3 regions of the Aeromicrobium sp. EU05-FHT14F07 genome follow, and region 2 is predicted to be linked to each of the others. Evidence: predicted binding sites of a transcription regulator. Region 2 holds the regulator's gene; each other region holds the start of a gene.
The links. The regulator LexA, encoded in region 2, represses DNA repair genes until DNA is damaged. The targets are predictions, from matches to a motif close to TCGAACANNTGTTCGA.
Positions count from the first base shown of each region.

Region 1: AC3WRM_RS08415 (DUF222 domain-containing protein) is a predicted target of LexA. The motif match lies at 2,320-2,335, and genes of this name have one in related genera.
Region 3: recA (recombinase RecA) is a predicted target of LexA. The motif match lies at 2,932-2,947, and genes of this name have one in related genera.

Region 1 covers NZ_JBYTCR010000007.1:52,204-61,704, reverse strand. The annotation lists gene AC3WRM_RS08425 (RCC1 domain-containing protein) at 1-777, opposite strand, end outside; gene AC3WRM_RS08420 (NAD-dependent succinate-semialdehyde dehydrogenase) at 783-2,237, opposite strand; gene AC3WRM_RS08415 (DUF222 domain-containing protein) at 2,348-3,442, shown strand; gene AC3WRM_RS08410 (ABC transporter substrate-binding protein) at 3,569-4,456, opposite strand; gene AC3WRM_RS08405 (DedA family protein) at 4,498-5,190, opposite strand; gene AC3WRM_RS08400 (hypothetical protein) at 5,255-6,730, shown strand; gene AC3WRM_RS08395 (MarR family winged helix-turn-helix transcriptional regulator) at 6,746-7,219, opposite strand; gene AC3WRM_RS08390 (FMN-dependent NADH-azoreductase) at 7,328-7,987, shown strand; gene AC3WRM_RS08385 (MFS transporter) at 8,033-9,178, shown strand; gene AC3WRM_RS08380 (M23 family metallopeptidase) at 9,238-9,501, opposite strand, start outside.
Region 2 covers NZ_JBYTCR010000035.1:375-9,875, forward strand. The annotation lists gene AC3WRM_RS18115 (ATP-dependent DNA helicase) at 27-1,958, shown strand; gene lexA (transcriptional repressor LexA) at 2,034-2,834, opposite strand; gene AC3WRM_RS18125 (LysM peptidoglycan-binding domain-containing protein) at 3,228-3,584, shown strand; gene AC3WRM_RS18130 (type 1 glutamine amidotransferase) at 3,624-4,343, shown strand; gene AC3WRM_RS18135 (VOC family protein) at 4,353-4,763, opposite strand; gene nrdR (transcriptional regulator NrdR) at 5,137-5,658, shown strand; gene AC3WRM_RS18145 (vitamin B12-dependent ribonucleotide reductase) at 5,771-8,695, shown strand; gene AC3WRM_RS18150 (DNA cytosine methyltransferase) at 9,063-9,501, shown strand, end outside.
Region 3 covers NZ_JBYTCR010000005.1:159,999-169,499, reverse strand. The annotation lists gene AC3WRM_RS07175 (amino acid ABC transporter permease) at 1-17, shown strand, start outside; gene AC3WRM_RS07170 (hotdog fold domain-containing protein) at 28-489, opposite strand; gene AC3WRM_RS07165 (PadR family transcriptional regulator) at 571-1,128, shown strand; gene AC3WRM_RS07160 (regulatory protein RecX) at 1,151-1,717, opposite strand; gene recA (recombinase RecA) at 1,720-2,799, opposite strand; gene AC3WRM_RS07150 (hypothetical protein) at 3,265-3,702, opposite strand; gene AC3WRM_RS07145 (DUF3046 domain-containing protein) at 3,808-4,002, opposite strand; gene AC3WRM_RS07140 (GNAT family N-acetyltransferase) at 4,072-4,593, opposite strand; gene AC3WRM_RS07135 (MerR family transcriptional regulator) at 4,767-5,528, shown strand; gene AC3WRM_RS07130 (helix-turn-helix domain-containing protein) at 5,562-5,858, opposite strand; gene AC3WRM_RS07125 (CinA family protein) at 5,937-6,416, opposite strand; gene pgsA (CDP-diacylglycerol--glycerol-3-phosphate 3-phosphatidyltransferase) at 6,413-7,036, opposite strand; gene AC3WRM_RS07115 (hypothetical protein) at 7,066-7,545, opposite strand; gene AC3WRM_RS07110 (FtsK/SpoIIIE family DNA translocase) at 7,550-9,501, opposite strand, start outside.

The sequences.
Region 1 (9,501 bases), on a different contig from region 2:
GACGCGTCCGTCCTCGAGTAGACCGAGACTGTGCTCGGCGCCGGCGGCCACAGCGACGACATCACGCCATCGTTCGACGTCGGCATGGTCTGACCTCGCTGCGCCCGCGACGTGCACCCGGCCCCCGGCGTCGAGGCCGAGGACGTGCAGGCTTCCGGCGCTCACCTCGACGATGTCACGCCACGTGGCAACTTCGGTGACACCGCAGCGAACGTCGCCCGTGGCCAGCACTCGTCCCTGGTGGTCCACCGCCACCGTGTGCAGGTAGCCCGCTGACACCGAGCGGACGCCACGCCAGCCGGAGACGTCGCACTGGCCCCGTGTGTCGTTGCCGACCGCGACCACCGTCCCGTCGTACCGCAGCCCGACGGAGTGCCAGTCACCGGCCGCGACGGCGATGACGTCGCGCCACGCGTCGACCTCGCACGCCCTGTCCTCCCACCGACCGGCAGCGAGGACCCGACCGTCGGACGTGACACCGAGAGTGCGTCGCCACCCGGCCGCGACGCCGACCACGTCCTCCCATCCCGCGACGTCGCACTGGCCGTCGCCGTTCCAGCCGGTCGCCACGACCGTGCCGTCGGCGCACAGGCCCACCGTGTGCGACCGGCCCGTGTTGCGGGCTGCGTGGACGTTCCCAGCCGCGACGGCCACGATGCCGCTCCATCCCTCGACGGAGCATTCCTGCGACCCGGGGCGACCTGCGGCCACGACGGTGCCACCTCGTCGCAGACCCACCGAGTGACGACGACCGGCCGCCACCGCAGCGCCGTCCATCCGCGTCAGAGTCCGCCGAGGCCGACGTACTTCGTCTCCAGGTACTCCTCGATGCCCTCGGCGCCGCCCTCGCGGCCGAAGCCGGAGGCCTTGACGCCGCCGAACGGGGCGGCCGGGTTCGAGACGATGCCCTGGTTCAGGCCGACCATGCCGGTCTCGAGGCCCTCGTAGACCTTCACGGCGCGGGCGTAGTCGGTGGTGAAGGCGTAGGCGACGAGACCGTACTCGGTGTCGTTGGCCATGCGGATCGCGTCGTCGTCGTCGGTGAAGGTGAAGACGGGGGCGACCGGGCCGAAGATCTCCTCCGTGGCCACCTTCGCCGACAGCGGCACGTCGGTGAGGACGGTCGGCGGGTAGAACCAGCCGGGACCGTCGGGCACCTGGCCCCCGGTGACGACGGTGGCGCCCTGGTCGACGGCGTCGTCGACGAGCTCGGCGACCTTGTCGCGCTGCTTCTCCTCCACGAGCGGGCCGACCTTGACGTCGTCCTCGAGGCCGGGGCCGATCTTCAGGGCCCCCATCTTCTCGGCGAGCTTCGTCGAGAACTCCTCGGCGACGTCGGCGTGGACGATGAACCGGTTGGCCGCCGTGCACGCCTCGCCGATGTTGCGCATCTTCGCGAGCATCGCGCCCTCGACCGCCGCATCGACGTCGGCGTCGGCGAAGACGAGGAACGGGGCGTTGCCGCCGAGCTCCATCGACACCCGCAGCAGCCCCTCCGCGCTCTGCTCGACGAGGCTGCGGCCGACCTCCGTGGAGCCGGTGAACGTCAGCTTGCGCAGACGGGGGTCCCGGATGATCGGCTCCATCACCTCGCCGGTGCTCTTCGTCGTCACCACGTTGAGGACGCCCTCGGGGACGCCCGACTCCTCCAGCACCTTCGCCAGCCACAGCATGGTGAGCGGAGTGAGGCCGGCGGGCTTCACCACCATCGTGCAGCCGGCGGCGATCGCGGGCGCGATCTTGCGGGTGCCCATGGCGAGCGGGAAGTTCCAGGGGGTGATCATCAGGCACGGACCGACGGGCTGCTTGAGGGTGAGCAGACGGGTCGCGCCGTTCGGGGCCACCGAGTAGCGGCCCGAGACGCGCACGGCCTCCTCGGAGAACCAGCGCAGGAACTCCGCGCCGTAGGTGATCTCGGCCTGGCTCTCGCTGAGCGGCTTGCCCATCTCGAGCGTCATGATCGTGGCGAGCTCGTCGGCACGGTCGACGACGGTCTCGAAGGCGGAGCGCAGGATCTCGCCCCGGTCGCGAGGCGGGACCTTCGCCCAGTCGGGCTGCGCGGCGACGGCGGCGTCGATGGCGGCCTTGCCGTCGTCGACGGTGCCGTTCGCGACCTCCACGAGCGTCGAGCCGTCGGCAGGGTTCTCGACGGCGAAGGTCGCACCGCCGCTCGCGTCCCGCCAGGAGCCGCCGATGAAGAGCTGCGTGGGGACGTCGGGCAGTGCGGAGGAGGTCATGTCCCGAGGCTACGACGGTCGCGGTCGGTCGGCACCCGGTGACCTTGGCCTCGCTGAAAGCAGGGCCTTGGTCCGTGTTCTTTCGTATGTGTGTTCGGTATCATGGGGGCATGTCCAGCACCGCACTCGTCGACCGGCTCGAGGCCGTCGCTGCCGAGCTGCGCACCTACCCGACGACCACCGACGCGTTGCGGCTGCTGCAGGGACTCTCGAACGCGATCGACGCGGAGAAGGTCGCCCTGGTCGCGGAGATGGACGAGCACCGGGACTTCGAGGCCGAGGGCTGCTCGAGCCTGAAGAACTGGCTGCGCGACCAGCTGCACCTCGACGGCAAGCAGGCTTCTCAGCTGGTCCGCTCCGGTCGGACCCTGCGGGACATGCCCGACCTGGCTGACCTCGCTACCGCCGGTGCCGTCTCGCTCGACCATGTCGACGCGTTCGGCTACGCCGCGAAGCACATCGACCCGATGGTCGTGGAACGCTCGATGGACTGGATGCTGCGCCTTGCAGCAGACGCCGAGCCGGTCCAGGTCCGCAAGGCCGTCAAGAAGCTCCGCGAGGTCGCCCACCCCGACGACCTCGACGAGGCCTGGATCAAGGGCATGGACCGCCACGACATCACCCTCACCCCCGTCGGCGACGGCGTCCACCTCACCGGGTTCCTGCCCGCCGACACCGGCGCCAAGTTCCACACCGTCCTGCAGTCACTGTCCGCACCCACATGCGCCGAGGACGAGCGCCCCGTCAGCGTCCGCCGCGTGACAGCGCTGGACACCCTGCTGTCCTCCGTGCTGGCCTCGGGCCTGCCCCAGGACAAGGGCGTGCGCCCACACGTCACGCTCACCGCCGACCTCACCGACCTCGCCGACGACGCGAGCACCGCGACCGCCGAGCTCGCCGGGTTCGGGACCATCGGCCCCGCCCAGCTCCAGCAGATGCTCTGCGATGCCGACCTCACCCCCATCCTCACCGCCGGCAGACACGCCACCCTCGACGTCGGCCGCACCCACCGCACAGTGAGCCAACCGGGCGAAGCCCGGCAGCCGGTCCTCAGCGAGCGCCAGCGAGCTGTGCGCCGAGCGCGAGGAACGAGCGCGAGCCGGCTACCACCACATCGCCTACTGGTCCGAGGGCGCCGCCACCGACCTCGCCAACCTGATCGGTTTGTGTCCCAGACTGGGGGTCCCCCCACACAAGGCGCGTAGCGGTGGGGGAGCACGCGGCAGTCCATCAGGGGTTCTTCACCATCGACCCCCACACCCACCAGACCCACCGCACCCTGCGCACCCGCACCAAGTCCCACCCCCGGCACACCCGCGCCGGCTGACGCCCTACCGCACTCGACGGACCAGTGCGGACTGGTCGAAGACCTCCGGGTGCAGGACCGACGCGAACGCCTCGACACCGTCCACGAGTCGCGGACCGGGTCGCACGACGACCGCGTTGCCGTCGACCGCCCACACCTGGGGGTCCGGGAGCTCCCGCACGACGACCTCGGCCTGCTCGGCGGCGCCGTCGAGGCCGAAGCCGCACGGTGCCACCAGCACCACCTCGGGACGCTCCGCCCGCAGCGCGTCCCAGCCCGACGGACCCGACGGCGTCCCGGCGTGCATACCGACCGGATCGCCGCCGGCCGCCGCCACCTGGTCGGGGATCCAGTGACCTCCGGTGAACAACGGGTCCACCCACTCCACCACCGCCACGCGCGGGCGACGTCGGTCGGCCACCCGGGCCTCGACCTCCGCCAGACGCCCGCGCAGGCCCGCCACCACCGCACGGCCGCAGTCGACGACACCAGCCGCAGCCGCCACCCGCTCCACCGACACGAACACGTCATCCAGCGTGTGGGGATCGAGCGTCACCACGTCGGCACGGCAGCCGAGGTGCGCCAACGCCTCGTCGACCCGGTCGGTCGGCAGCGCGCACACCCGGCACAGGTCCTGGGTCAGCACCAGGTCGGGGTCGACGTCGGCGAGAGCACCCTCGTCGAGCGTGTACAGGTCGACACCGTCGGCCCGACGCGCGCGGACGTAGGAGTCGATCTCCGCCGGCGTCCACCCGCTGGTGTCCGCGCCCGTCACCACCACCCGGTGCTCCGACCGCGCCGCCACCGGCTCGTCGCACTCGAAGGTCACGGCCACCAGTCGGTCCTGCAGGCCCAGGGCGTAGACGATCTCCGTCGCCGACGGCAGCAGCGACGCGATCCGTCGCGCCGTCACGGGGCCGTCGCTCGCGGGCACGTCAGTCGCTGGACCGTCGTTCACTGGGGGCGACGCGGACGACGACGCGGGTACCGCGGCAGCTGGCGCACCCGCACCACCACGAACACGGCGATGACGAGCAGCACCGCCAGGATCACCAGCTTCTGGAACGTGTCGGCGTAGGGCTCGACCTGCTCCCAGTTCTCGCCCAGCCGGTAGCCGGCGACCACGAAGATGCTGTTCCAGATCAGGCTGCCCGCCGTGGTCAGGGTCAGGAACAGGCCGAACGACATCCGCTCCACGCCGGCGGGCAGGGAGATCAGGCTGCGGAAGATCGGCACCATCCGACCGAAGAAGATCGCCTTCGTGCCGTGCTTCGCGAACCACGCCTCCGTCCGCTCGAGGTCGCTGACCTTCAGCAGCGGCACCTTCTCGAACACCCACACCGTCCGCTCACGGCCGTACGCGCGGCCCAGCCAGTACAGGATCGCCGCGCCGATGACCGAGCCCGCCGTGGTCGCGAACAGGGCGCCCGCGAGGCTGAACGTGCCCTGCGCGGCAGCGAAGCCCGCCAGCGGCAGGATGATCTCGCTCGGGATCGGGGGAAAGATGTTGTCGGCGCCGACCGCGAGGGCGACACCGAACAGGCCCAGCTTCTCCATCAGGTCGACCGTCAGACCAGCCAGACCGCTGTCCGGACCCGTCGAGCTGGCGGACTGCACGAGAGCGGACGTCACGGCTGCGCTGATCACCAGGCGAGGGTACCTGCGCGCACCCGAGCCGGGGCCGACGTGGCGCCGGGGCTACCGTCGCAGTATGCGATCTCGGGTCACACGCAGCGCCACCGTGCTCGCCGCGTCGCTCCTCCTGCTCACCGCCTGCACCGGCGGTCACGACGGGGACGGCGACGCGACGGCGACGTTCCGCACGCCGTCGCGCGCGATCGACGTCGTGGCCGGCCACACGCCCGCGCAGAACGCCGTGGGCACCTCGCGGCGGTTGTTCGAGCGGTCGGCGGTGGCGGTCGTGTCGGCCCGCAGCGCCCGGTCGCAGCAACGGTCCGTGAAGGTCGCCGAACGACTCGGCGTCCCGATGCTGCTGGTCGGACCCACCACGCGCGGTGAGCTCGACCGTCTCGGCGTGCGTACGACGCTCGCCGTCGGGCCGAAGGACGCCGACTGGCCCGACCTGCCCGGACGTCGTCTCGTCGGCGACGACCAGGCCGACGTCGACCGCGCCGTGGCCCGCGTGCCCCGCACCTCGTCTGACGGGCGAGACGTGGTCGTGCTCGTCCACGCCCCGCGCACCGACCTCGCCTCCGTCGGCACCGCCCGGGCTGCGGGCGCGACCGTCGTCGGCGTGAAGGGCGGCGACCCGCGCGCGGACCGTCGGGCGATCCGTGCCCTGCGTGAGCAGCCCGAGGCACCCGTGGTCGGCGTCGGGAGGATGTTCCGGCGCGGGCTGGGCTACGAGGTCACCGCGGTGCGCCGCGACCTGACCCAGCCCGGGGGCGGTCTGCTGGTGTTCCCCGGGCGCCACGTGGTCGCCCTGTACGGCCACCCCGGAACCCCCTCGCTCGGGCTGCTCGGCGAGCAGGACACCACGGCCACGGTGCGCCGCGCCGCCCGACTGGCGCAGCAGTACCAGAAGCTGTCGGACCAGCCCGTGGTGCCGGCGCTGGAGATCATCGCGACCGTCGCCTCCTCCTCGGCGGGCGACGACGGCGACTACTCGGCAGAGAGCAGCGTCGCCGACCTGGAGCCGCTCGTGGAGGCCGCCGAGAAGGCCGGCCAGTACGTGGTCATCGACCTGCAACCGGGTCGGACCGACTTCCTCACGCAGGCCAAGCGCTACCGCTCGCTGCTGGAGCACCCGCACGTCGGGCTCGCGCTCGACCCCGAGTGGCGACTTGCGCGTGACCAGAAGCACCTCGCACAGATCGGGTCGGTCCGGGCCTCCGAGGTCAACGCCGTCGCCGACTGGCTGGCCGAGCTGACCCGCGAGCGTCGGCTGCCCCAGAAGCTGTTCGTGCTCCACCAGTTCTCGACGTCGATGATCCGCGACCGCAGCACGCTCGACGTCGGCCACCCGGAGCTCTCGACAGTGGTCCACGTCGACGGCCAGGGCACGCCGGGGGCGAAGACCGGCACCTGGAACACGATCCGTCAGGGCTCCCCGCAGGGCGTCCACTGGGGCTGGAAGAACTTTCTCGACGAGGACGAGCCCATGCTCACCGTGCCGCAGACCTGGCGCGACGTGCATCCACGGCCGGACCTCGTGACGTACCAGTGACGGCGAGGCCGCCGTTCAGCACTCCGGGACGCCGCCCGAACAGATCGACGGGTCGGCACCGCCCCCGGCCACCCGGGTCAGCAGCGCCCTGAAGGTCTCGGCCTCGGCGTCGGACAGACCGCCCAGGACGGTCCGCTCGACCTCCTCGATCCGTCGGGAGGTCTCCCGCAGGACCTGCTCGCCCTCGGGCAGGAGCACCACGCGGCGCGCGCGCCGGTCAGCGGGATCGGGTCGGCGCTCCACGAGGGCAGCACGTTCGAGGTCGTCGACGAGGTAGGTCATGACCGTGCGGTCGATGCCGAGGTCGGAGGCGATCATCGCCTGGTTGCTGCACACCTCGGACCCCGCCACTGACAGCACCTGGAACCCGCGGGCGCCGCCCGGGAGGTCGGCGACCACGTCGTGCGCCGCCTCGAGGTAGCGCCGCAGGACCGCCGCGAGCGCCTGGCCGAGGTCGGCACGGCTCGGGGCGGGGCGGGTCGGGCTCACGAGGCCAGGGTACCGGGCGTCGGGTGGTCGTGACGACGATCACCCGTCACGATCATCTTTTATGTATATGATCTGTGTGGCAGACTATCACTTGACCCAGGAGTACCCATGAGCACGATCTTCCGGCTGGACTCCAGCATCCGCACCGACGGCTCGACCAGCCGCGCCGTGGCCGACACGCTCGAGAAGGCGATCGTCGAGTCCGAGGGCGACGACACGACGGTCGTGCGCCGCGACGTCGGCACCCGTCCCCTCCCCGGCGACGCATGGGCCGCGTCGGCCTTCGCCGGCTTCGTGCCCGAGGAGACGTGGACGGAGGAGCAGCGTGCCGCGCGCGCCCTGGCCGCGGAGCTCGCCGACGAGGTGGCCGCCGCCGACGCCCTGATCATCTCCGCGCCGCTGTACAACTTCGGCGTCGCCGCCCACCTCAAGCTGTGGATCGACACGGTCATCACGGACCCGCGCTTCGCGCCCGGCACGGAGACCGTGAAGGGACGTCCGGCCTTCCTGGTGGTGGCGAAGGGCGGCGGGTACGGCCCCGGCACGCCGCGCGAGGGCTGGGACCACGCGACCGCCTACCTGCGTCGCATCCTGGAGGACGTGTGGGGCTTGGACCTCGACGTGATCGAGACCGAGCTGACCCTGGCGGACGTCACGCCGCAGATGGCAGAGCTGCGCGACCTCGCCCGCGCGCAGCTGGCAGAGTCCCACGAGGCCGCGCGGTCGGCCGGGCGGTCGGTGACCCTCAAGCTGCGTCCCGTGGCCTGAGCTCGGAGGCGACGCGCGACCCTCCCGCCGTCCTACCCTGACGGCATGGACCGGACGCGCGTCGCCGTCAGCACCGGCTTCCTGCTCCAGGGCTTCACGTTCGCCGCGCTCGTCACCCAGACGCCGCGCCTGCAGGACCGGTTCGACCTCGGCGAGGGCGACGTGACCGCGCTGCTGGTGCTGGTCGCCGTCGTGGCGGGGTTCGGCAGCGTGCTCGCGGGCGTCCTGGCCACCCGCCGCTCGAGCGGGTCGGCCCTGACGACGTCGCTGGTGGGCATCGGCGCGGGGGCTGCCCTGGTCGGCTGGGCGCCCTCGTACCCGCTGCTCGTCGCCGCCTTCGCCGTCTACGGCGTCGCGCTCGGCGGGGTGGACGCGACGATGAACATGCAGGGCGTGCGGGTCGAGGCACTGCGGGGTCGCAGCGTGATGACCGGGTTCCACGCGTGCTGGAGCATCGGCGGCATCGTCGGCGCCGGGTACGCCGCCCTCGGGCTGCCCTTGGACGCTGGACTGTCGGTCGCCGCCGTCGTGGTCGTCGCGCTCGCCGTGGCATCGGCCCGGCACCTGGCTCCGGATGCGCCGGGGTCGCAGGTCGACGACCTCGCGGCAGCCGCGACGATCCCCGTCCCCTGGCGGCCGGTGCTGGTCTTCGGGCTGGTGATCTGCCTGTTCTACGCGGCCGACACCGGTACCGGCTCGTGGAGCGCGGTGTACCTCCGGCAGGCGCTCGGCGCGGCGAGCTGGCTGGTCCCGCTCGGGTACGCGGCGTACCAGGTCGGTGCCCTGGTCTCGCGACTCCTCGGCGACCAGCTCGTGCGCAGGGTGGGTGCATCCCGGGTGGTCGCGGGCGGTGCGTTCCTCGGTGTCGTCGGCTTCGCCGTCGTGCTGGCCGCGCCGGTCGCGGTGCTCGCCGTGCCCGGCTTCCTCGTCGCCGGCCTCGGGATCGCAGTCATCGCCCCGCTCGCGTTCGCTGCCGTCGGCGCCGCCGTCCCCCCGGAGGCCGCCGACGCGGCCATCGCCCGCATGAACATCGCCAACTACGTGGGCGCGATCCTCGGTGGAGCGGTGATCGGTGCCGTCGCACAGGGCGGCTGGCTGCGGGTGGCGTTCCTCGTGCCGCTCGTGCTGGTCGCGCCGATCCTGCTGCTGTCGCGCGCGTTCGACGGTCCGAGGGCGACCCGCGTCGGCTGACCGGACCGCGCACGGGCCGGCCGGGGGTCAGGGACCCGCCCGGCCGGCTCGGACTCGCCTCAGCTGCACATCGTCGTGCGGACGTACATCTGCTCGCCCCAGTACTTCGCCTTCGTGGTCTTGAAGTAGATCCCGGCGGCGGTGTCGTTGTAGCGCTGCTCGTAGTGCAGGTGAGCAGGGAAGCTGCCCCCGGTCTTGCCGACCCGGCCGATGCCATGGGTCGCCAGGATCTTCTGACCCTTCACGACGGAGATGACGCTGAGGTGCGCGTAGCGGGTGGACCACCCGTTCGCGTGATAGACGTCGACCATCTTGCCGTAGCC
Region 2 (9,501 bases):
GGAGGGGTCCGTCTAGGCTCGCTGGCATGCCTGAGAGCCCCAGCGTCCGCGACGTCCTGCACGCGGCGGTCGGGGCGGTCGGCGGCACCGAGAGGCCCGGCCAGGTGGCGATGGCCGAGGCGGTCGCGGAGTCGCTGGAGTCCGGGCGGCACCTGCTCGTGCAGGCCGGCACCGGCACCGGCAAGTCGCTCGGGTACCTCGTGCCGTCGCTGCTCCACCGCAAGCGCGTCGTGGTGTCCACGGCCACGCTGGGGCTGCAGCACCAGCTCGTCCAGCGCGACCTGCCCGCCCTGGTCAAGGGTGCACACGAGGTGCTCGGCACGACACCGAGCTACGCCGTCGTCAAGGGACGCTCGAACTACGCGTGCCTGCACCGGGTGCGCGAGGGCGTGCCCGACGACCAGGGCACCCTCGTCGACGTGCCCGAGGGCACCCTCGGTGCCGAGGTGCTCGAGCTGCGGGAGTGGGCGGAGGAGCTCGCCACCCAGCGGGGGAGTGGCGACGGGTCGCACGGCGACCGGGAGTCCGCGCCGTCGCACACCGACCGCGCCTGGCGACAGGTGAGCGTCACCCACCGCGAGTGCCTCGGTGCCACGCGGTGCCCCCACGCCGCCGAGTGCTTCGTCGAGCTCGCCCGGGAGGCCGCGTCGACCGCCGACGTCGTGGTCACCAACCACGCTCTCCTCGCGATCGACGCGATCGACGGCGTGCCCATGCTGCCCGAGTACGACGCCGTCGTCGTCGACGAGGCGCACGAGCTCGCCGCGCGGGTCACGCAGGCCGCCACCGCCGACCTCGACCCCGCCATCGTCGAACGAGCCGCGCGGCGCGGTCGGCCCTACACCGACGGCGAGACCGACGACCTCAGCGACGCCGGCGACGCCCTCGCGGCGGCTCTCACCGGCGTCCAGCCGGGCCGCATCGACCACGTCGTCGACGAGCTGCACGAGGCCCTGTCACGGGTGCGCGACGCCGCCCGCGCGTCCCTGTCCGCGTTCCCGCGCGAGAAGGCGGAGGTCGAGGGCGACGCCGCACGGCAGCAGGCGAAGGCCGGGCTGGAGGAGATCCGGCTCGTCGCGGACCGGATGGCGTCGCTGCGCGAGACCGAGGTGCTGTGGATGTCCGACACCCGCGGTCCGGTCCTCCACGTGGCGCCCATCGACGTCTCGGGGAGCCTGCGCGACAAGCTGTTCGAGGAGAAGACCGTCGTCCTCACCAGTGCCACGCTGACCGTCGGTGGCGGCTTCGAGCCGGTGGCGGCCTCGGTGGGCCTGTGGCGCGAGGACGCCGACCGCTGGACCGGTCTCGACGTCGGCTCGCCGTTCGACTACCGGCGCCAGGGCATCCTCTACGTCGCGCGGCACCTGCCGCCGCCGGGTCGCGACGGCATCACGGACGCCCAGCTCGACGAGATCGCCGCGCTCCTCGAGGCTGCTGGTGGCCGCACGTTGGGCCTGTTCTCGTCGCGTCGAGCTGCCGAGGCAGCGGCGGACGGTGTACGCAGGCGGCTGCCCGGCCGGGAGATCCTCTGCCAGGGCGACGCGCACCTGTCGGAGCTGACGCGCCGGTTCGCCGCGGAGGAGGAGACGAGCCTGTTCGGCACGCTGTCGCTCTGGCAGGGCATCGACCTCCCGGGCGACACCTGTCGACTGGTGGTCATCGACCGCGTGCCGTTCCCGCGGCCCGACGACCCGCTGATGAGCGCGCGGCAGCGTCTGGTGGAGAAGCGGGGTGGCAACGGGTTCATGAGCGTGGCCGCAGCCCACGCCGCCCTGCTCCTCGCACAGGGCGCGGGCCGGCTGATCCGCCGCACCGACGACCGCGGCGTGGTCGCGATCCTCGACCCGCGCATCGTCACCGCGCGGTACGGCAGCTTCCTGGCCGCATCGTTGCCGCCGCTGTGGCGCACGACCGACCGTGACGCCGTGCTCGGTGCGCTGAGGCGGCTCGACGGGTGAGCGCCCCACACGCACGCAGGCCCCACCCCTCGTGGGGCGGGGCCTGCGTCCGTGCGACGAGCGGCGGGTGAGGACTCAGAGGCGACGCAGGACGGTCGTGACCTTGCCGAGGATCGTGGCGTGGGTGCCGTCGATGGGGGAGTAGTCCTCGTTGTGCGGGAGCAGCCAGACCTGGCCGTCCTTGCGCTGGAACGTCTTGACGGTCGCCTCGCCGTCCAGCATGGCGGCGACGATCTCCCCGTTCTCGGCGACCGGCTGCTGGCGGACGACCACGTAGTCGCCGTCGCAGATCGCGGCGTCGACCATCGAGTCGCCTCGGACCTCGAGCAGGAACAGCGTGCCGTCGCCGACGAGCGTGCGGGGGAGCGGGAAGATCTCCTCCACCTGCTCCTCGGCGAGGATCGGGCCGCCGGCGGCGATCCGACCCACCATGGGCACGTAGGTCGCCTCGGGCCGCTGGTCGCCGAAGCCCGTCTCGTCGACGACGGAGTCGTCGGCCGAGCTGAGCGTCCGGCGGGCCTTGACGACCTCGGGCAGGAAGATCTCGATGGCACGGGGCCGGTTCGGGTCGCGCTTGACGTACCCGAGGCGCTCGAGCACCCGCAGCTGGTGCGCCACGGACGAGGTGCTGGCCAGCCCGACGGCGCCGCCGATCTCACGCATGCTCGGCGGGTAACCGCGCTGCTCGATCTGGTCGCGCATGAAGTGGAGGATCTTCTGCTGGCGTCCGGTGAGGCCGGTCATCTCGTCGACCGGACCGTCGGGGAGCTCGCGCACGGAGTTGCGTGAACCCTTGGGGCGACCGCGGCGGGGAGGCTCGCTGGACGGGTCCACGGTGTCAGCGGCTGGGTCGTCGGCTGGGGTGTCGTCGCTCATGGGGACCACGCTAGACCTCCGCGAGGACGTTTACAAACACATGTTCGAGAGCGTGTCGCCGTTCGAACACGCGCCTCCCAGGGGGCGCTGGAGGAGGCTCGATGGCGTGCTCGCCGGGTCCACGGCGCGTGTCTCGCGTCACCATCGAACATTTCTTCGGATCACTTCTCCCTGCAATTCCAGGGATGACAGGCCGGAGATCGACATCGTGTTCGACAGGGGGCTGCTTTTGTCGGCGCCTTCCCCTACAGTCGTACACGTGTTCGATCGAACATCTGTTCGCCGGATTCGTGGAGCAACCGCCTGCGGAGGACCGACGTTCGAATGACATCGGCAGGCGTTCGATCGACACACCAGACCTCGCACGATCCTCTTCCTTCCCCGGAGGCCCCCATGAGCACCATCTCGATCACCACGTACGACCGTCGCACCCTGCGTCGCCCCGCTGTCGCACCCGTCCGGCTGACCCGTCGCGGTCGTCTGGTGCTGGTGCTGGCGGTCATCGCGGCCCTGGCTGTCGGTGCCGTCGTGCTCGGCTCCTCCACGGTCGCGACCGACGAGGCGGGCGTCGTGCCCGCGACGCGTGTCGTCACCGTGCAGGAGGGCCAGACGCTCTGGCAGATCGCCGCCGAGGCGAACCCCGAGGGCGACGTGCGCGACACGGTCGACGACATCATGCGGATGAACTCGCTGCCCAGCGCCGGCGACCTGCAGCTCGGTTCCGACCTGGCGGTCCCCGTCTACCAGTGAGGCGATCGCCCGGCACCGCGCGTCGGGCACCATGGGGGCATGGCTTCCGCACCTGACGCGCACCCCCTGGTCGTCCACGTGGTCGCCGACGTCACCGACCGCGACGGTGGTCACGTGCTGGAGCGACTCGAGGAGCTCGGCGCCAGCGTCGAGTGGCTCGACCGCGACGACCTTCCGCCGCACTGGGACGCCGACGGCGTCGACCTGCTCCTCCTGCTCGGCTCGGAGCGCTCCGCGCACGACCCGCGGTGGGAGCCGGTCGTCGAGCGGGAGTCTGAGATGGTGCGTGTCGCGGTCGGCACGCACACCCCGGTCATGGCGATCTGCTACGGCGCCCAGCTCGCCGCGCGCGCCCTCGGCGGCACCTCCTACCGCGGTGACGGCGCCGAGGCAGGCTGGAAGCGCATCGACACGATCGACGAGGTGCTCTGCCCGGAGGGCCCGTGGGCTCAGTTCCACCAGGACGTGCTGACGCCGCCGCCGACCTCGACCGTGCTCGGCCACTCCTGGTTCGGGCCGCAGTGCTTCGTCGACGACGCGTACGGCGGGCGGGTCATCGCCTGGCAGTTCCACCCCGAGGTCACCACCTCGACGTTCGCCCGGTGGGTCGACGAGGACGCCGCGCTCGTGCGCGCCGAGGGCTCGTCGCCGGCCGAGCTCAAGCGGCAGGCACTCGCCAACGCCGTCCGCAGTCGCCAGGCCGCGCACGACCTCGTCGACGCCGCCCTCGCGTACCTGCGCGTGCGGACGACGGCGTAGGCGTCCCGGTCAGGACGACGCGACGTTGAACAGCCAGGCCACACCGAACCGGTCGTTCAGCAGGCCGAACTCGTCGCCCCACGGAGCGGGGCCCAGCGGCACGACGACCTCCGCGCCCTCGCTGAGCCCGTCGAAGTAGTCGCGCAGGCGCTCGTCGTCGCCGGTGAGCGCGATGTTGATCGCGGTGCCCACCACGGGGTCGTCGCCTCCCGGGGGCGTGTCGGAGGCCATGATGTCCAGGCCCGCGTCGGACACGAGGTGTCCGTGCATGACCAGGTCGGCGCGAGCGGGATCGTCGCTCATGCCGTAGTCGCCGAAGGTGGCGATGGTCAGCTCGCCTCCGAGGACGGAGTGGTAGAGCTCCAGTGCCGCGCGCGACTGGTCGCGGAAGTTGAGGTACGGGTTCAGGCGGATCGTCATGACGCCATCCTGCTCGCTCCTGTTCCGAGATGGAACAGAATGCACGGATCCGGTCGTGGAGGATGCCGCGACACGCCCTCCCGGACGCGCCCGGTGCCGCCGCGCAGGGCGCTGACCTGCGCAAACGCGAGGCCTGCAGATTTGTCGGACCAGATCGGTTGACTGGCTTGCACGACCTGGTGCCGAGGCGTACCGTAGCCACTACATCTAGTGATTACACCGATGTAGTTCTCCACATCTAGTCCCACAGAGAACGACCAGTTACCCACAGGAATCGCGGGGAATCCACCAGGAATCCCCAGCTCCGTCCCCAGGCGGACGGCACGACGACCCAGGTCGTCCGGACAGATCAGACCACGGAGAGGAGAGCACGATGAACTGCCCCTTCTGCAAGGACGGCGACACGCGCGTGCTCGACTCGCGCGTGGCCGACGACGGCGGCGCCATCCGGCGACGCCGCGTGTGCGGGAACTGCCAGAAGCGGTTCACGACGATCGAGCAGATGCAGCTCACCGTGCTCAAGCGCTCCGGCGCGACCGAGCCGTTCAACCGCGAGAAGGCCGTCGCGGGCGTCCGCAAGGCGTGCAAGGGTCGCCCCGTCTCCGACGACGACCTCGCACGCCTCGGCCAGCAGGTCGAGGACGCGCTGCGCGAGAGCGGGGCGGCCGAGATCGCCGCGGACGAGGTGGGGCTGGCCATCCTCGAGCCGCTCAAGTGTCTCGACGAGGTCGCCTACCTGCGGTTCGCGAGCGTGTACAAGGCGTTCGACTCCGTCGACGACTTCGCCGCCGAGATCGCCGAGCTCATGGCTCGGGCCGCCGACGGCGAGCTCGCCGAGCACACCGCCCACCGCGACGGACCAGCCCAGCACGACAGCACGACGCACCACCCCTGATCTGCTGCTCGCCCTCGGGGGCGAGCGCACGCACCACAGCAGCACGGCCTGAGCATCGGGCCCACGCGGCACACCCTTCACACACCCTCAGCGAGACCACAGGAGCAATCTCATGACGGAGACGGTCGACGGATCGACGAGCCGGGCACAGTCCGGGCGCGCGCGTGCACGGAAGGGCAAGGGTCTGACCATCGAGCGCGTGTACACCACCGAGGGTGTCCACCCCTACGACGCCGTGACCTGGGAGCGTCGCGACGTCGTGCAGACCAACTGGAAGACGGGGGAGACCGTCTTCGAGCAGCGTGGCGTGGAGTTCCCGGACTTCTGGAGCGTGAACGCCTCCACCATCGTCACCACCAAGTACTTCCGTGGCGCGGTGGGGTCGAGTGAGCGCGAGCAGAGCCTGCGCCAGCTGCTCGACCGCGTCGTGCTCACTTACACGAAGGCCGGCAAGGAGCACGGCTACTTCGCCACCGACGCCGACGCCGAGGTGTTCGAGCACGAGCTGACCCACATGCTCCTGCACCAGGTGTTCAGCTTCAACAGCCCCGTCTGGTTCAACGTCGGCACGTCGAGCCCGCAGCAGGTCAGCGCCTGCTTCATCCTCGCCGTCGACGACTCGATGGACTCGATCCTCAACTGGTACCGCGAGGAGGGTCTGATCTTCAAGGGTGGGTCGGGCGCCGGCCTCAACCTGTCGCGCATCCGCTCCTCGAAGGAGCTGCTCCGCTCCTCCGGCGGCACCGCCTCCGGTCCGGTCTCGTTCATGCGCGGCGCCGACGCGTCCGCGGGCACCATCAAGTCCGGCGGCGCGACGCGTCGTGCGGCCAAGATGGTCGTGCTCGACGTCGACCACCCGGACATCGTCGAGTTCGTCGAGACGAAGGAGCGCGAGGAGGAGAAGATCCGCGTGCTCCGCGACGCGGGCTTCGACATGGACCTCGGCGGTGAGGACATCACCAGCGTCCAGTACCAGAACGCCAACAACTCGATCCGCGTCGACGACGCCTTCATGCGCGCCGTCGAGGAGGGCACCTCCTACGGTCTGCGTGCGCGCACCAGTGGCGAGGTGATCGAGGAGATCGACGCGAAGGAGCTGTGGGGCAAGGTCGCGAAGGCCGCGTGGGCCTGCGCCGACCCGGGCATCCAGTACGACTCGACGATCAACGACTGGCACACCACGCCGGAGACGGGCCGCATCACCGCGTCCAACCCGTGCTCCGAGTACATGCACCTCGACAACTCCAGCTGCAACCTGGCCAGCCTGAACCTGCTCAAGTTCCTCTCCGAGGACGGCACGACGTTCGACGTCGAGCGGTTCGTGAAGAGCGTCGAGCTGATCATCACCGCGATGGACATCTCGATCTGCTTCGCCGACTTCCCGACCGAGGCGATCGGCGAGACCACGAAGGCCTACCGTCAGCTCGGCATCGGCTACGCCAACCTCGGCGCGATGCTCATGGCCTCGGGCCTGGCGTACGACTCCGACGGCGGCCGTGCACTCGCCGCGTCGATCACGTCGCTGATGACCGGTGTGTCCTACCGTCGCTCGGCCGAGCTGGCGGGCGTGGTCGGCGCGTACGACGGCTACCAGCAGAACGCCGCCCCCCACACGCGGGTCATGCGCAAGCACCTGGCCGCGAACGACGACATCCGCACCCTGCACTCGATGGACATCGCCGTGCAGCGCGAGGCCACGAAGCAGTGGGCCGACAACCTCAAGATCGGCGAGAAGAACGGCTGGCGCAACGCCCAGGCGTCCGTGCTCGCCCCGACCGGCACCATCGGCTTCATGATGGACTGCGACACGACGGGCATCGAGCCCGACTTCTCGCTGGTCAAGTTCAAGAAGCTCGTCGGTGGCGGCTCGATGCAGGTCGTCAACCAGACGGTCCCGGTCGCGCTGAAGAAGCTCGGCTACACGGGCGAGACCATCGAGGCGATCATGGAGTACATCGCCGAGAAGGGTCACGTCGTCGACGCTCCCGGCCTGAAGACCGAGCACTACGAGGTCTTCGACTGCGCCGTGGGCGACCGCGCGATCAAGCCGATGGGCCACGTGCGGATGATGGCGGCGGCCCAGCCGTTCCTGTCCGGCGCGATCTCCAAGACGGTCAACATGCCGGAGACGTCCACGGTCGAGGAGATCGCCGACGTCTACTTCCAGGGCTGGAAGCTCGGCCTGAAGGCGCTCGCCGTCTACCGCGACAACTGCAAGGTCGGCCAGCCGCTGTCCTCGCAGAAGAGCCAGGACGACAAGACGTCGGCCGCCGCGACCTCCGAGACGACCCCCGAGGTCAAGACGGTCGTTGTCGAGAAGCCGATCCGTCGCCGTCTGCCGAAGTCGCGTCAGTCGATCACCACGTCGTTCAGCGTCGGTGGCGCTGAGGGCTACATGACGTCGGGTGCGCACGAGAACGGCGAGCTCGGCGAGCTGTTCCTGAAGCTGGGCAAGCAGGGCTCGACCCTGGCCGGTGTGATGGACGCCTTCTCGATCGCGGTCTCGATCGGCCTGCAGTATGGCGTGCCGCTGGAGACGTTCGTGCAGAAGTTCACGAACCTGAAGTTCGAGCCGGCGGGCCTCACGGACGACTCCGACGTCCGCATGGCGCAGTCGATCATGGACTACGTCTTCCGTCGTCTGGCGCTGGACTACCTCGACTTCGACACGCGGTCGGCGCTCGGCATCCACTCGGCCGAGGAGCGCCAGCGCTACCTCGACACGGGCAGCCACCAGCCGATCAGCAAGGGCTCGACGGCTGCGGAGCTGGTCGAGACTCAGCCGGAGACCCTGAAGGAGGCGGCGACCGCCGAGGCCGCCACCACCGAGGTCCCCGCCGACGTCACCGCGGCGCAGGCCCAGGCCGACACGGCCAAGCCCGCCCCGAAGACGGCGCACACGTCGGCCGAGCTCCTCGAGGTCATCACCGGCTCCGCCGTCGACTCGCCCCTGTGCATGACCTGCGGCACGAAGATGCGTCCCGCCGGCTCCTGCCACGTCTGCGAGGGCTGCGGCAGCACCAGCGGCTGCAGCTGACAAATGCGTCGGGCCCGGTGCGCTAACACCGGGCCCGACGAGCAGAGGCCGAAGCCGCGTGCTCTCTCTAGCGAGGAAACAGCATCATGGCACGTCTTCGGTCTCTGCTCGGAAACCACCCCCGAGTAGAGAAAGGAGAGAACCATGCCCAAGGCAAAGAGCAGTGGCGGTCGGGCGCGTAGCGCCATCACCGGTCGGTACGTTACTAAGGCGACGGCTGCGCGCAACCCGCGTACGACCGTCGTCGAGCGCAAGAAGTAGGCGCTGCGCGTCGCGGTGCGCGGGTCTCGGGCCAGCACACCGCGGCGTGCCGACGCGGTCGGCGAGCCTCCGACCACTGTCGGTACACGAACCTAGGATGTCGAACATGAGCTCGAACACGGCAGCAACGGAGCCCGCCTTCACGTTCATCGACCTCTTCGCCGGCATCGGCGGCTTCCATGCGGCACTTTCCTCGCTAGGTGGCGAGTGCGTCTACGCCTCGGAGATCGACGAAGCCGCCGCGAAGATCTACCAGCACAACTGGGACATGGAGGTTGCCGGCGACATCGTCCCCGAGACCGACCCCGTCGTTAAGGTGCCCCCGCATGACGTCCTCGCTGCGGGGTTCCCGTGCCAGCCCTTTAGCAAGTCGGGGTTGCAGCGCGGGATGGACGAGGCGCGGGGCACGTTGTTCTGGAACATCCTGCGGATCCTCGAGGAGCACCGACCCTCCATCGTTCTCCTGGAGAACGTCCGCAACATCGCGGGACCGCGGCACGCCCACGAGTGGGAGGTGATCATCCGGTCGTTGCGCGACCTCGGGT
Region 3 (9,501 bases), on a different contig from region 2:
CGTCCAACCCGAACTGACCTGACCTTGTCAGCGCTTCTTCGGCGTGACCCAGAGGTGGATGGTCCCGGCGACGGTGACCGTGCCGTCCTCCAGGGCCGCCGTGACGCGGACCGGGACGTCGGGACCGTCGGCCCACGCCTCGGGGTCGGACTCGGCGGTGCAGACGAGGTCGCCGGCGGACTTCGCCAGGTACTGCACGTCCATCCCCTTGGGCAGCCAACGGTGGTCGCTCGGGCAGGTCGCCTCGGCGAGCAGGCCCATGGCGGCCTCGAGACCGTTGCACGCGGCGATCGCGTGCACGGTCCCGATGTGGTTCTGCACGCTGCGGCGCTTAGGGATGGTGATCTGCGCGAAGTGCGGCTTCATCTCCTGCACCCGCAGGTGGATCGAGGCGAAGTAGGGCGCCTTCTGTCCGTAGAAGATCGAGAACAGGCGCTTGCCCTGCGGGAGCGCTGACATCTTCTGGTACACGTCGAGGGTGCTGGGCATGCGCGCGAGTCTAGGACGCTGACAGCGACGCTGTCTGCGTCGCCCGGCCGAGTGTGGCGAACCGCTCAGTAGGGTGAGGCCGTGAACCTGTCGATGACCTCGTACGCGCTGCTCGGTCTGCTGGCGTTCGACGACATGTCGCAGACCACGGGACTGACCGGCTACGAGCTGAAGCAGCGCGCGGACCGCACCCTCAAGTTCTACTGGACGTCGCCGGCGATGAGCCAGATCTACACCGAGCTCGACAAGCTGCTCGAGCGCGACCTCGTGCACGCGGTGGAGCACGTCGAGGGCCGCCGCACGACCCGTCGGTTCAGGATCAGCGAGGAAGGACGCAGCCAGGTCGAGCGCTGGTTGTCGGCCCCGGTCGACGACCCGTTCCCGGTGCTGAAGCACCCGGTGGCGCTGCGTCTGCTCATGGGCCACCTGACGTCGGCCGAGCACGTGCAGGAGATGCTCGAGGACTACCTGCTCCGACTCGCCGACCGGCGCCGTGAGCTCGAGGCCGTCCGCGAGCTGCTGGGCGACGTCGAGGAGGTGCGGTACGCCGCCCGGGTGGCCGAGTGGGGCTTGTCCTACTACGACAGCGAGCGGGAGATCGTCGAGCGCATCCGCCGCGACGTCGAGGAGCGCGGCTGATCCGCGCTCCTCGACGGGTCGCTCAGGTGGAGACCAGCGGGTCCCACGTGACGTCGGAGTCGTCGGCGTCGAGCTCCTCGCGGACGACGTCGAAGGCCACCTGCGGCGAGTAGCCCTTGCGGGCGAGCATGCCGGTGAGCCGGCGGATGCGAGTGGTGTCGTCGAGACCGCGCAGGGAGCGCAGTTTCTTCTGCACGAGCCGGTGCGCCGCCTGCCGTTCGGCGTCGGGGTCGACGTCGGCGAGCACGTCGCGCGCGACGTCGTCGGCGATGCCCTTGCGCCGCAGCTCGAGGGCCAGCACCTTGGTGGCGAGCCCCTTGCTGCGCGAGCGTGACTCGACCCAGGCGCGCGCGAACGCTGCGTCGTCGACGAGGCCGACCTCCTCGAAGCGGTCGAGCAGGCGGGTGGCGACGTCGTCGGGCACGTGCTTGCGGGCGAGTGCCTCGGCGAGCTCGGCGCGGCTGCGTGGCGAGTCGGTCAGCTTGTTCAGCAGGATGGTCCGGGCGACCGACTCGACGTCGGCGTCGGGGTCCTGCTGGACGTCACGCGGTGCGTCGGTCGGCGCCGGCGGCTCGTGTCCCCCGACCACGATCAGAACTCCGTGGCCGGCAGGTCGACGTCGTCGACCTCCTCGTCGAGCTGGGCGCCGACACCGAGGTGCTCCTTGACGCGCTTCTCGAGCTCCTCGGCGAGGTCGGGGTTGTCCTTGAGGAACTGGCGGGCGTTCTCCTTGCCCTGGCCGAGCTGGTCGCCCTCGTACGTGTACCAGGCGCCGGCCTTGCGGACCATGCCCGTCTCGACGCCGACGTCGATGAGGCTGCCCTCGCGGCTGATGCCCTGGCCGTACATGATGTCGAACTCGGCCTGCTTGAACGGCGGCGCGAGCTTGTTCTTGACGACCTTGACGCGGGTGCGGTTGCCGACCATGTCGGTGCCGTCCTTGAGCGTCTCGATGCGGCGCACGTCGAGGCGGACCGAGGCGTAGAACTTGAGCGCCTTGCCGCCCGTGGTGGTCTCGGGCGAGCCGAACATGACGCCGATCTTCTCGCGCAGCTGGTTGATGAAGATGGCGGTGGTGCCGGAGCCGTTGATGGCACCGGTCATCTTGCGCAGCGCCTGGCTCATGAGGCGGGCCTGGAGGCCGACGTGGCTGTCGCCCATCTCGCCGTCGATCTCGGCCCTGGGCACGAGGGCGGCGACGGAGTCGATGACGATGATGTCGAGCGCGCCGGAGCGGATGAGCATGTCGGCGATCTCGAGCGCCTGCTCGCCGGAGTCGGGCTGGGAGACCAGCAGCGCGTCGGTGTCGACGCCCAGCTTGCGCGCGTAGTCGGGGTCGAGCGCGTGCTCGGCGTCGATGAAGGCCGCGACGCCGCCGGCCTTCTGGGCGTTGGCCACGGCGTGCAGCGCGACCGTGGTCTTGCCCGAGGACTCCGGGCCGTAGATCTCGACGATGCGCCCGCGCGGCAGGCCGCCGATGCCGAGCGCGATGTCGAGGGCGGTGGCGCCGGTGGGGATGATGCTGACCGGGACCCGGCCCTTCTCACCGAGGCGCATGACGGCGCCCTTGCCGTAGTTGCGGTCGATCTGGGCGATCGCGTTGTCGATCGCCTTCTCGCGCTGGTCGCTCGTCACGGCGGTGACGGGCGCGAGGGGGGACTTGGGAGGCATGCGCTGGTCCGTTCTGCTCGGTGGGTGGCCGGTCGTCTACGACGCTAGGGGCCGCCTCAGACATCTGGAGCCTCGTCGACCCCGCCTGTGGACAGCGACGCCCTTCGCGTCAACCGTGTCCACCACCGTAGTACGAACACCTGTTCGAGTGCGTGCGACACGCCGGTGGGGTGGTGTGTCGTGCTGCTGCGTCGCCTGCCGTGGCCTTGCCGCTGCGCTGCCGCAGGGGGTCTGACCTTGCTGCTGCGCTGCCTCGGCTGGCGCTGGAGCTCGTCTCCGCAAGGGCCACCCGAAGGACGAACCCTTCCGACGCCACGCCGCTATCGGTGGATCCTCAACCTCAGGAGGGCTCTTGAGGGTGCGAATCCACCGATGGGGCCGGCAGTGGGGCGCGGCGCGGGCGCAGGGATCTGCGTTCGGGTGCCGGCTGGCGGACGATGCGTGTCGGGCGGAGGGTCGTGCGTCCTACACGGAGGACCCGGACGTGGAGGCGTCGTCCTGGGACGTGCTGCCGGACGGGTCCTGGCCGAGGCCGTCCGTGCCCGTGCCGTCCTGCGACGGGGGTGCGAGCCGGCCGTCGGGCGGGGTCGGAAGCTGACCGTCCTGCCCCATCGGACCGCCGGCGCCGCCCTGGCCGGTCGGACCACCCGGGGAGGTCGTGCCCGGCGAGGTCGTCGAGCCCTGGTCGGCGACGGCGTGGCCGGTGGCGAAGCCGCCGCCGAACAGGGCGGCGGCGAGCACCACCGCGCCGGCGGCGACGGCGGCAGGCCGGCGGCGTGGGCGCCCGGACCTCGGCTCGGCCTGCTCATCGTCGTGCTGCGCGAGCACGACCGTCTGCGGCGCGGTCGGGTGCTCGACGGTGTCGTCGACGTCGTGGCGGCGGATCGTGTCCGTGGTGCTCATCGTGGCTCCTTCGTCGGACCGCTCGGCCCGTGGACCTCCACGATGGTCGGGCAGCTTCGGCGCCCGCCGTGTCCTTCCTGTGCGGCGCCCGTGAGAGCAGCCGCCTCAGCGCTCGCGGGCCGGAAGCTCCAGGCTGGCGTGGACGGCTCGCCACACCACCTTGGGGTCGACGCCGGCCTCGAGGGCCTCGCTGGCCGTGCGGCCGTCGAGCTCGGCCATGACCTGCGTGGCGGCCCAGACCCGGGCGTACCCCGGGCCGAGGTGGAGGGTCATCCGCTCCCAGAACTCGCTGTGCCTCATCGCGGCCAGCATGCCACGCGACACCTGCCACCTGCCTGGGGGCCGTCAGCCCAGCCGTCAACCCAGCCGTCAACCCAGCGCGACGATCTCCGCGAGCAGCCGACGGTCGAGCGGACGGTCGGCGTGGATGATGCGGGCCGGGCCGTCGGCCCACGGCTCGACGTGGACCCGCTCGAGGCCGGCCTGCTCGCTCACGCGCCCCGACGCCGGGTTCGTCTCCATCGAGCGCGCGACGACGGGCCAGTCGGGCTGCGTGCGGTGCGCAGCCCCCACGGCGACGCTCGCGACCCACGTGCCGAGGCCGTGGCCCCAGACGCTGGGGGCGAGCCGGAAGCCCAGGTTCCACCAGCCGCCGCGGGGCGTCACCCCACCGGTCCCGACGACGTCACCGCGCACGGTGACGGCCCACTCCCCCAGGCCGCTCTCCTGCCAGTCGCGCTCGGCCCGCTCCGCCAGGGCGACGCTGCGCCCACGGTCGGTGAAGACGCCCTCCGGGAAGTGCCGCCAGGTCTCGGGATCGGAGTACACGGCGTGCACGGCGTCGACGTCGCCGAGCACCAGCGGGCGCAGACCCCAGTCGGACGGGTTCACCGCGAGACCACCGCGGAACCTGTCGTCGCACCCATGCTGCCCCCTGTTCGTCGTGCGTCCTGCCCGCCAGCATGGCAGGCGGGGTCGGTGCCACGGATGCCAGGCTTGACCCTCACGCGGCGTGAGGCTGCAGGGTGGTCGACGAACCCATCCCGAGGACGAGGAGGAGAACGATGGAGGACGGCCTCTACACGGTCGGCCGGCTGGCCCGACTCGCCGGCGTGACGGTGCGGACGTTGCACCACTACGGCGAGATCGGCTTGCTCGAGCCGAGCGAGCGGAGTGCGGCGGGCTACCGCCTGTACGACGCCGACGACGTGGAGCGGCTCACCCGCATCCTCTACTACCGCGACCTCGGGTTCGGGCTCGACGACGTCACCGCCCTCCTGGACGGTGACACCGACCCGGCCGACCACCTGCGAGACCAGCACCGGCTGCTCAGCGAGCAGCTCACCCGGATGCAGGGGCTCGTGGCGGCCATCGAACGAGAGCTGGAGGCACACATGTCAGGGATCAGGTTGACGCCCGAGGAGCAGCTGGAGGTCTTCGGGGAGTCGTGGGACCCCGCGTACCGGGACGAGGCGCAGGAGCGTTGGGGCGAGACCCCGGCGTGGGCGCAGAGCCAGGAGCGCACGCGGTCCTGGACGAAGGAGGACTGGCAGGAGGTCAAGGAGCGCACCGACGCGCTGGAGCGACGGCTCGTCGAGGCCTTCACGGCCGGGGTGCAGCCCGGCTCCGAGCGGGCCGACGCGCTCGCGGAGGACCATCGAGCCGAGCTGAACCGGTTCTACGAGGCCGACCACGCACTGCAGCGAGGCGTCGTCACGTTCACGACCAGTGACGAGCGGTTCAGAGCACGGTACGAGGCCCTGGCGCCGGGACTGTCCGACTGGATCCGGGCGATCGTCGAGGCGAACGCGGACCGGCACACGTGACGAGCCGGCCCGGCGGGGTGGTCGGTCGGCGGCTCAGGCCGCGGAGGCCGACACCTCGCCGGGGGCGATCGACGAGACGCTCGCCAGGTCGGTGGCCTCCTCGATGGCCAGCAGCGTGCTGACGTCGAGCAGGACCTTGCTCAGCGGGACGTCGAGCGCGGCGGCGAGGGCTGCGAGCAGCTCCGAGCTGGGCTCCTTCTGCCCGCGCTCCACCTCGGAGATGTAGCCGAGCGAGACCCGCGCCTTGGCGGACACGTCGCGCAGCGTGAGCCCCTGGGCGACCCGGCGGGCGCGCAGCACCTCACCGACCAGCTGCCTCATGGCGGTCATGGTCCACCTCCTCCGCGTGGGTCACGTCAGGATCAACGTCGCTCGTCCGGAGGTGATTCCCCGGCCTCGAGACCCGTCCTACTCACAGAGCCTAGCGACCAAGGACGACAACGCCGCACCGACCGTCCCCCGACGGACGGCGTCGCGGTCACCGTCGAGGTGCAGCGGCTCGGACTGCAGGCGGTGGCCGGGCCCGTCGAGACCGACGAAGACCGTTCCTGCCGGCTTGTCCTCGCTCAGTCCTGGGCCGGCCACGCCCGTCGTCGAGAGGCCCCAGTCCGCGTCGAGCAGGCGCCGGACGTGGTCGGCCATCTGCACGGCCGTGCCCGGGTCGACGGCACCGCGCTCGGCCAGGAGCCCGGCGTCGACGCCGAGCACGTCGCGCTTGACCCGCGTCGCGTACGACACGACTCCGCCGACGACGACGTCGGACGCGCCCGGCACGTCGACCAGGGCCGCGCACAGCAGGCCCCCGGTGAGGGACTCCGCGCAGGCGATCGTCTCGCCCCGCTCGCGCAGGAGCCGGACGACCTCGACCGCGGCCGGCAGCGGCGTCACGCCGCGCTCTTCGCGTCCCGTCGCAGGACGATCGCGTCACGGACGTACTGGACGGCCGTGACGACCGTGATGACGAGGGCGGCGGCCATGAGGAGGTGCGTGACCCAGCGCAGCACGTCGCTCGCCGTGTTGTCCCAGAGCTCGAACGGCAGGACGTAGCCGCCGATCGCGAGCGCCTGGAGCGTCGTCTTGATCTTGCCGCCCTGGCTCGCGGGCATGACGCCGTACTTCTTCACCACGAACCGCATGAGGGTGATCCCCCACTCGCGCACGAGCAGGACGACGGTCACCCACCACCACAGGACGCCGATGATCGACAGACCGACGAACGCCATGCCGGTGAGGGCCTTGTCGGCGATCGGGTCGGCCAGCTTGCCGAAGTTGGTGACCAGGTTGTGCTTGCGGGCGAGGTCGCCGTCGATCCGGTCGGTGACCATCAGCAGGGCGAACGCGACCCAGGCCCAGACGCGCGTCGAGACGTCCTGGCCGTCCTGCGTGAGCAGCAGCCAGCCGAACAGCGGCACACCCAGGATGCGTACGACCGTGAGGGCGTTGGCGATGTTCAGGTTGCTCGGGACGTGCTGGGGGTCCTGCTGGTGGCTGGCGTGGGCCGGCTCCATGGGTGCCTCTCGCTCGCGGGACGGACGGTTCAGTATGCCCCACCGCGTCGACGGGCGATCTCCTCGCGAGCCTCCTCGACCGAGACCGTGGTCCCGAGACCCAGCGGCGCGGTGTGGATGCGTCGACCGTCGGGGCTGATCACCTTCACCCGGGGGTCGAGCAGACCGTCGCGCGGCTCGACCCGGATGTCGGCCATCTCGCTCCACAGCAGACCCACCCAGCCGTCACCGTCGCGCATCCGCACCCCGTGCGCGTCGGCCACGAACAGCGGCGTGCGAGCGTCGCGCACCCCCTGCAGCACCGTGAGCGCGAGGAAGAGCAGGACACCGCCCGGGACCCAGAGGGCGGTGTCGTCGCGCTCCCAGGCGAGGAAGCCGAAGCCCGCACCCACGGCCAGTGCGGCGAGCCCGACCACCAGGTAGAGCAGCGCGCGACGTCGGATCTCGAACGGCGGGTCGTCGACGACCTCGTCCTGGAGCGGCTCGAGACGCTCGGTGCTCACGGCCATCACCTCATCCTGCGCTGATCGACGCCAGGACGTCGTCGAGGTCGTCGGGCTTCACGAGCACGTCGCGCGCCTTGGAGCCCTCGCTGGGCCCGACGACGCCGCGGCTCTCCATGATGTCCATGAGGCGTCCGGCCTTCGCGAAGCCGACCCGCAGCTTGCGCTGCAGCATCGACGTCGAGCCGAACTGCGTGGTGACGACCAGCTCGACGGCCTGCAGCACGAGGTCGAGGTCGTCGCCGATGTCGTCGTCGAGGTCGCGCGCGGCCTGCGCCGGGGCGGTGACGTCCTCGCGGTAGCTGGGCTGCAGCTGCTCCTTGCAGTGCTTCACCACCTCCGCGATCTCCGCCTCGGTGATCCAGGCACCCTGCATGCGCATGGCCTTGTTCGCGCCCATCGGCAGGAAGAGACCGTCACCCTGGCCGACCAGCTTCTCGGCTCCGGGCTGGTCGAGGATGACCCGGCTGTCGGCGAGCGAGCTCGTGGCGAACGCCAGGCGGCTCGGCACGTTGGCCTTGATCAGGCCGGTGACGACGTCGACGCTGGGTCGCTGCGTGGCGAGCACCAGGTGGATGCCCGCCGCACGGGCGAGCTGCGTGATGCGCACGACGGAGTCCTCGACGTCGCGCGGAGCGACCATCATGAGGTCCGCGAGCTCGTCGACGACGACCAGCAGGTACGGGTAGGGCGTGAGGACGCGCTCGCTGCCGGGCGGCGCCTGGAGCGACCCCGCACGGACCGCCTTGTTGAAGTCGTCGACGTGCCGGAAGCCGAAGTTGGCGAGGTCGTCGTAGCGCATGTCCATCTCGCGCACGACCCACTGCAGCGCCTCGGCCGCCTTCTTCGGGTTGGTGATGATCGGCGTGATGAGGTGCGGGATGCCCTCGTAGGCGGTCAGCTCGACCCGCTTGGGGTCGACCATGATCATCCGCACCTCGTCGGGCGTGGAGCGCATGAGCAGCGACGCGATCATCGAGTTCACGAAGCTCGACTTGCCGGACCCGGTGGCGCCGGCCACGAGCAGGTGCGGCATCTTCGCCAGGTTCGCGACGACGAACCCGCCCTCGACGTCCTTGCCGAGGCCGATGACCATCGGGTGGTGGTCACCGCGCGCCTTGGCCGAGCGCAGCACGTCGCCGAGGGAGACCATCTCCTTGTCGACGTTCGGGATCTCGACGCCGATCGCCGACTTGCCGGGGATCGGGCTGAGGATGCGGACCTCGTTGGACGCGACCGCGTAGGAGATGTTCTTGCTGAGCGCGGTGACCTTCTCGACCTTGACGGCCGGACCGAGCTCCACCTCGTAGCGCGTGACCGTCGGCCCGCGGGTGTACCCCGTGACCTGCGCGTCGATCTGGAACTGCTCCAGCACCTCGGTGAGCCGCTCCACGACCTCGTCGGAGGCGGCCGACCGTGCCTTGTGCGGGCTGCCCTCGCGCAGGACGGTGGAGTCGGGCAGCGCGTACACGACGTCGCCGGACAGCGACAGCTGCTCGGCGCGAGCCGGGAGCGGCTCGAGGGGCGGAAGGACGACGTCGGCGGGGTCCTCGGTCTCGGCGATCGGTGCGTCGGGCGCCGACGCGGCGGCTGCTGCGGCTGCCTCGGCCTCGGCCTCGGCGGCCTTCTCGGCCCTGCGTCGCTGCCGGGCCGACACCTGACGGTCCTCGTCGGGTCCGTCGACGAGCGGGTTCTCGTAGGGCTCGTCCGGCACCGTGCGCGGGTGACGCCTGCGCGGCGCGTCGGTCGGCTCCGCCGGCTCGGCCGAGCGGCCGAGGGCCTTGTCGCGGGCCTCGCGGAGCCGGGTGGGCACCGCGTGCAGCGGGGTGGCCGTCACGACCAGCAGACCGAAGAGGACCAGGAGCACCAGGATGGGCGCGACCGTGAACGGCGAGCGCAGGAGGTCGACGGGGATGGCCGAGAAGAGGAATCCGACCGCTCCCCCGGCGTCGCGGACGGCGG